2 regions of the Polaromonas sp. P2_G11 genome follow, and region 1 is predicted to be linked to the other one. Evidence: riboswitches for the same ligand, from Rfam matches in the RefSeq annotation. Region 1 holds a riboswitch; the other holds the start of a gene.
What was found. A riboswitch is a leader RNA that binds a small molecule or an ion and turns the genes downstream of it on or off. The one in region 1 is predicted to bind glycine.
Positions count from the first base shown of each region.

Region 2: linked by a shared signal. The riboswitch ahead of gcvT (glycine cleavage system aminomethyltransferase GcvT) and the one ahead of AC1DWQ_RS06515 (D-amino acid dehydrogenase) in region 1 are both predicted to bind glycine.

Region 1 is NZ_JBFUFE010000001.1:1,339,173-1,342,568, forward strand. It holds gene AC1DWQ_RS06500 (alpha/beta fold hydrolase) at 1-63, shown strand, start outside; gene AC1DWQ_RS06505 (thioredoxin domain-containing protein) at 60-542, shown strand; gene AC1DWQ_RS06510 (GrpB family protein) at 740-1,276, shown strand; glycine riboswitch at 1,473-1,594, shown strand; gene AC1DWQ_RS06515 (D-amino acid dehydrogenase) at 1,705-3,018, shown strand; gene AC1DWQ_RS06520 (OmpW/AlkL family protein) at 3,084-3,396, opposite strand, start outside.
Region 2 is NZ_JBFUFE010000001.1:83,063-86,458, reverse strand. It holds gene gcvP (aminomethyl-transferring glycine dehydrogenase) at 1-258, opposite strand, end outside; gene gcvH (glycine cleavage system protein GcvH) at 317-682, opposite strand; gene gcvT (glycine cleavage system aminomethyltransferase GcvT) at 737-1,897, opposite strand; glycine riboswitch at 1,953-2,056, opposite strand; glycine riboswitch at 2,078-2,193, opposite strand; gene AC1DWQ_RS00415 (hypothetical protein) at 2,221-2,790, opposite strand; gene AC1DWQ_RS00410 (TRAP transporter large permease) at 2,863-3,396, opposite strand, start outside.

The sequences.
Region 1 (3,396 bases):
CATGACCCCATGATCAGCGAACCGGCTGCGCTGACGAAGATTTTGCTGGAAAGCGCTGAATGACCCTGGTGAGCCGCCGCCAGTTCACTGCCGTGCTGGCAGCCGGGCTGGCCGTGCCCCAGCTCGCGCTGGCCAAAGACACGGCCCTGCCTGTGCCGGCCTCTTTGCCGGCGGCCGCTGGAATCGCCTTCGCCAAAAATGAACCACTGGTGCTGTTGGTCAGCCTGCCCGGCTGCCCCTTCTGCGAACTGGTGCGGCGCAACTACCTGTTGCCGGGGCAACGCGATGGCAGCCTGCACGCCTGGCAGCTCAACATCAGCGACCGCGCGACACCGCTGACCGGCTTTGACGGCCAGGTGACGACGGCCGCCGCCCAGGTTGCGGCATGGAAGGCCGGCTTCACCCCCACGGTGCTGTTTCTGGGCCCGGCCGGGCAAGACCTGGCGGAACGGCTGGTCGGCCTGGCGTCTGTCGACTTTTATGGTGCCTATCTGGAAGAGCGGCTGGCACAGGCGCGCAAAGCTGTGCTGGCGCTCAGGTGAATGAAATGCAGACCGCCCCATTCGCAGCCGTGGGGATTTCTGGTTGCTATTGTTTTAATAGCTGCTCGCGCAATTACTGATTGGGCAAATGGCCTTTTTTATGCTTAAAACCGCCTTAAAAATGACCCCGCAAAGGATTCTGGCGTGTCGCACAGCGTTTTTTGCCCCTGCACAACAACCTGCCAGCCGTCACGCGCATGACTGACCAGGAATCGCTGCTTGCCGCTATCCACGAGGAAGTGGTCTTGCAGGCCTACAACCCGGCCTGGCCCCAGCAGTTTGTGGCTGAGCGGGACCGCCTGCTTGCGCTCTCCCCCCAGCTGCCGGCCCGCCTGATCGACATCCAGCACATCGGCAGCACGGCCGTGCCCGGCCTGGCGGCCAAACCGGTGATTGACATGCTGGCCGGTGTGGAATCAATCGCGGCGGCTGAAGCGCTTCTGGCGCCGCTGTGCGCCAACGGCTACACGACCTCCGCTGAATTCAATGCCTCGCTGTCTGACCGCAAATGGCTGATGCGCTGGGCAGAGGGGCGGCGCACGCATCACCTGCACCTGGTGGTGCACGGCGGCGAGGTGTGGGCGCAGCGCCTGCGTTTTCGCGACGCCCTGCGTTCGGACCCGGCGCTGGCGGCGCGCTATGCCGCGCTCAAGGCGGAACTGGCGGCCAGGCACCCGGGTGACCGCGAGGCCTATACCGATGCCAAAGCCGCGTTTGTGAACGCGGCCAGCTAAGGCTGAGCCGCCCTGCTTCCTACTATTAAGCCGCTGAATCAACCCGCTAGACCTGTACTGAACGCCCTATTCACGCTTGGCAAAACAGGCTTCGGTGGTAAATTCAAACCCGTTCAAGCAGGAGAGCGCTGCCCCACAAGGCAGCCACCGAAGGCGCAAACTTCCATAATCGCTCAGGTCCCGTACTGCCCGGAACACACAGCCGTCTGGAGAGACGCCGCACGCAAGGTGCAGCGCACCGAAGGAGCAAAGCCGAAGCTTGTCATCGACATCAAAGCAGCGGCTGAATCTCTCAGGTAACAAGGACAGTGGAAGCGGCCGCAAGCATGTGATGGCTTGGCGGTTGCCACGTTTCTTTTTGATTCAAGCACCCCAAGGCATTGCACTTGCGCAACTGCAATGTTCTGCTTGAATGAAAAGGAATCGTCATGAAAGTCATGGTTTTGGGAGCTGGTGTCACGGGTATCACCACGGCCTGGTATTTGGCGCAACGCGGCCATGAAGTAACGGTGGTGGAGCGCCGCAACGCGGCCGCGATGGAAACCAGTTTTGCCAACGGCGGGCAAATATCGGTGAGCCATGCGGAACCCTGGGCCAACCCGGGCGCGCCGCTCAAGGTCTTGCAATGGCTGGCGCGTGAAGATGCGCCTCTGCTCTTCAGGCTGCGCGCCGATGTGAACCAGTGGCTGTGGGGGCTGGAGTTTTTGCGCAACTGCACGCCCGCGCGTACGGCACAAAACATCAAGCAGATCGTGAACCTGGGCATGTACAGCCGCGGCGCGCTGCAAAAACTGCGCGCCGAGCTGGGCCTGCTGTACAACGCGCAGACCAAGGGCATCCTGCACTTCTATACCAGCCAGGCCGAGTACGACGCGGCGCAGGAGCCCGCACGCATCATGCGCGAGCACGGCTGCGAGCTCGACATGAAGACGGCCGACGAATGTGTGGCGATTGAGCCCGCACTGGCGCAATGCCGCGGCAGCATCGTGGGCGGCAGCATGACACCCAGCGATGAATCGGGTGACGCCCGCGCTTTTACCGCCGCGCTGGCTGCGCGTTGCGAGCAGGCCGGTGTGAAATTTTTGTACAACACCACGGTGCTGGGCCTGGACGCCGCGCAGGGGCAGCTCAATGGCGTGCAGGTGGCGATGGGCAGCGGCGAGGCCGGCGGCAAGGTCGAGATGCTGAAAGCCGATGCGTATGTGATGTGCCTGGGCGCCTTCAGCGCGCAGTGGGCCAAGGTGCTGGGGCAAAGCCTGCGCATCTACCCGGCCAAGGGTTACTCGGTCACGCTGCCAGTGATCAACGAAGCCGCTTCCTATCAGGTCAGCCTGACGGATGACGAATACAAGCTGGTGTTCTCGCGCTTTGGCAACCGCTTGCGCATTGCCGGCACGGCCGAGCTTAATGGCTACAACACCGAGCTGAACCTGGTGCGCTGCAACGCCATCGTGCGCCGTGTAAAACAACTCTTTCCCGACATGACGGACGGCGAAGGCGCGCAGTTCTGGACGGGCCTGCGGCCGGCCACACCGAGCAATGTGCCTTACATCGGCAAAAGCAAGGCCTCCAATGTCTTCCTCAACACGGGCCACGGCACGCTGGGCTGGACGCATGCCTGCGGCTCGGGCGCGGCGATTGCGGACATCGTGAGCGGGCGCGTGCCGGAAGTCGACTTTGCATTTACGGGGATGGCGGCGCCGGGGCGTGTGATGGCGTTGCCGGGGATGGCAAAGGCCTGAACCCGCGCCGCCGCAAGCGCCCGCGAGAAGAGACGCGCAAGTTTGGGCGTCTCACCCTTTTCTGCTCAAAACCGCCAGCCAAGCCCCACACCCAACAACATCGGGTCGGCCTTGAACGTGCCGATGTTGGCGCCGCCCGCGGACACGTCGGTGCGGATGTAGACCTTCTTCAGGTCGAAGTTCAGGGACAGCTGCTTGCCGAGGGGAATGTCCACGCCGACCTGCAGCGCCGGGCCCCAGCTGCTGCGTTTGATGTCCACGCCAGCCGGCAGGCTGACCGCACTGAAGCGGGTGTAGTTGACGCCCGCGCCGACATAGGGCTTGAAGGCGCCCGCACCCAGCGAGTCGAAGTGGTATTGCGCCATCAGCGTGGGCGGC
Region 2 (3,396 bases), 1.3 Mb from region 1:
CTTGAACACCTGGTTCTTGGCCGCGATGGCCTTGAGCTGCTTGAGCGCGGCAGCCTCTGTGACAGGCGCGGGGATCGCCATGGCCGTGCTGCGCGCAATCGAGCGCGGAACGATGCCTTCCACCAGCGCGCGGCGCGAAGCCGAGCCCACGATGCTGAGCATGTGTACTTCGTCGGCGTCATCGATGCCGATGTGGCGGGCGATGAATTCGGCGGGGTTTTCAAGGTCGCCCAGGGGCTTGGCGGTTTGCATCAACATGTCGGGTCCCGTGTCAGGCTTGGCAGCCAGGAGTCAGAAAAAAGAATCGGTCAGAAAATCAGGCAGCGAAAGCGGTGTAGCGGGTTTCGTCCATCAGCGCGTCAAGCTGCGTTGGGTCGGACAGCTTGACTTTGAAAAACCAGCCGGCGCCCATCGGGTCGCTGTTAGCGAGAGACGGGTCGTCTCTTAGGGCTTCGTTGATTTCGGTGACTTCGCCACTCAAGGGCATATACACGTCGGCCGCGGCCTTGACGGATTCGACAACACCGGCGGTTTCTTTCTGGGCGAAGGTGGTGCCGACAGCCGGCAGGTCCACAAACACCACATCGCCCAGCGCATCCTGCGCATGCACGGTGATGCCGACGGTGGCGACGTTGCCTTCAATCTTGACCCATTCGTGGTCTTCGGTGTATTTGACGGTCATGAGGTTCTCCAGGGGTTGAGTGGGGTGAATAAAACGGGGAGCTTGATCTGGTGCTTAACCGCGGTAGTAGCGGGCGGGAACGAAAGGCATGGCGACCACTTCCATGGGCACCGGCTTGCCGCGCACGATGGCGTTCACGCGTGTGCCTAGCGCAGCGAACTCAGGTTTGATGTAACCCATGGCGACGGGCTGGTTGATGGTGGGGCCCAACAAACCGCTGGTGACTTCGCCGATAGCCATGCCGTCGGTGCTTTGCAGTTCGGTGTGGTCGCGTACAGGAACGCGCTCCAGCGCCACCAGGCCGATACGCTTGCGGGTGAGTAGGGCGGGGTCTGCCAGTTGGGCCAGGATTTTGTCCGCACCCGGAAAGCCGCCGGCACGTGCGCCACCCGTGCGGCGGATCTTTTGCATGGCCCAGTTGAGGTTGGCCTCCACCGGCGTGGTGGTGGTGTCAATGTCGTTGCCATAGAGGCACAGGCCCGCTTCCAGCCGCAGCGAATTGCGCGCGCCCAGGCCGATGGGTTTGACTTCAGGTTGCGCGAGCAGCGCGCGTGCGAGTGCGTCAGCTTGCGAAGCAGGCACCGAGACTTCAAAGCCATCTTCACCGGTGTAGCCGCTGCGGGTGATGAAGCAGTCGCAGCCGGCCACGGTGAAGCGCCCGCCGGTCATGAACACCAGCTTTTCGACGCCTGGCGCCAGTCGCTGCAAGGCCGTGACGGCCTGCGGGCCCTGCAGTGCCATCAGAGCCATCTCGGGCATGGGGATGACTTCGCAGCGCGAACCGATTTTGGCCTGGATGTGCGCGATGTCGCCCGCCTTGCACGCACCGTTGACGATGACAAACAGGTCGCCGCCGTTCGCATAGTCACGGTTGAAGAACATCAGGTCGTCGATGATGCCGCCGTCGTCGTTCAACAGCAGGCCGTAGCGCTGCTTGCCGGCGGGCAGGTCGATCACATCAACGGGTATCAGGGATTCCAGCGCGACTGCGGCATCAGCACCCACCAGGCGTAGCTGGCCCATGTGGGACACGTCAAAAAGGCCGGCAGCCTGGCGTGTGTGGTGGTGTTCCGCCATCAGGCCCGCGGGGTACTGCACTGGCATCGAATAGCCCGCGAAAGGCACCATGCGCGCGCCAAGCTCCACATGCAGGTCATGCAGGGGCGTTTTCAACAAGGTTTCGGGGGCGGCGGAAGAGGTGGACGAATCGGACAAGGCATTCTCCAGGGGGCAAACACGGTCATGGCAAGAACTTGTTCTCAATCCATGGGCTGCCCCTGCTGTCCACTTTACCTGAGAGATTCACCCGGCGATGCAGGCTTGCTCCTTCGGTGGGCTGCCCGTGAAAGGCGGCCTCTCTCCAGTAGGGAACGCCTTGCCGCGTGGTGCGCCGCAGGGCGGTTGCCAGTCCTTTTGCCTGAGCGTTCAGTGCTACTCAAGGGGGGTGCCCCCCGGGTGCTCGTGCGCCTTCGGCGGTTTTCGCGAGGAAAACTCTCTCCTGACACCGCTGAGTGTAACGGAAGCCGCTGTCGGCTCGATCAGGCGGCCTGGTGCTGCGGCAGCAGCATGGCGATGCGCTCGCTGATGGAGTCGGCGCGCTCGTGGCCCGCGATTTTTTCGATTTCCTCGATCATTTCGCGCGAGGCGCTGAGCATGGTCTCGCGGTCTTTGGCATTGCGCAGCGCTTCGCGAAAGCGCTCGGCCATCTCCGGGTTGCGCCGGGCGAACATGCGTTCGCAGATGTCGAACAGGAACATCCGGGTTGTGGCAAGCGAGCGCTTGCCTTCAAATTGATCGGCAGAGACCTGAATGGCCTGGGTGGTTTCGGGGCTGGGAAAGTTCTGTAACTGCGCCGGCGTGAGTGTTTGGGCGGGTGCAGGCGCAGGGTTTTTTGCCGGCGCGGACGTCTTGCCGGGATGGGCTTCCAGAAAGCCGTCGCGCAAAAGGCGCAGGGCAATGGCTTCGCCGTCGCCCTCAAACAGCGGGCGGAAGTCCTGGGCCGACTTGCTGCCGTCGGCCATCAGCAGCAGGGTGCGCTCGCGCTGGCCTAGCGTTCTCACGCCGGGCTTGAGCTCGGCACGGGCACGGTCGGTTTTGTGAAGCTGCATGGATTTCATCCTGAAATGAAACCCCGAGCATGGCTGCTGAAAATGACAGCCTCGTGAATCCTGTCCGAAAAGCTATTTTGCGTAGACGAGATCCCGCAGAGCCAGCGACAGCTGCGGGACGTAAGTGATCACCATCAGGCAAGCCAGTATCACCAATACAAACGGGAGCAGGTGGGTCACGATGCGGTCCAGCGATATCCTGGCGACGGTGCAGGCTGCAAACAGGTTCACGCCGAATGGCGGCGTGATCATGCCCAGCGCAAGGTTGACCACCATCACCAGCCCGAAGTGCACCGGGTCAATGCCGAAATGCACTGCCACTGGCGCCAGGATGGGCGCCAGCACGATGATGGCTGCGCTGGTTTCAATGAACATGCCGATGATGAATAGCGCCGCGTTGACGCCCAACAGGAAGAGGGCGGGCGACTGCAGCACGGCTTCCAGCCAGTGGCCTATGGCGTCCGGCACGCCGGCCCGGGTGATCAGGAAGGCGAACAACCCGGCATTGGCGATGATGAACATGATCACGGCACTGGAGAGCACCGATTTGCGCAGGATGACGTACAGGTCGGCCAGCTTGATCTCGCGGTAGATCACGATGCCCAC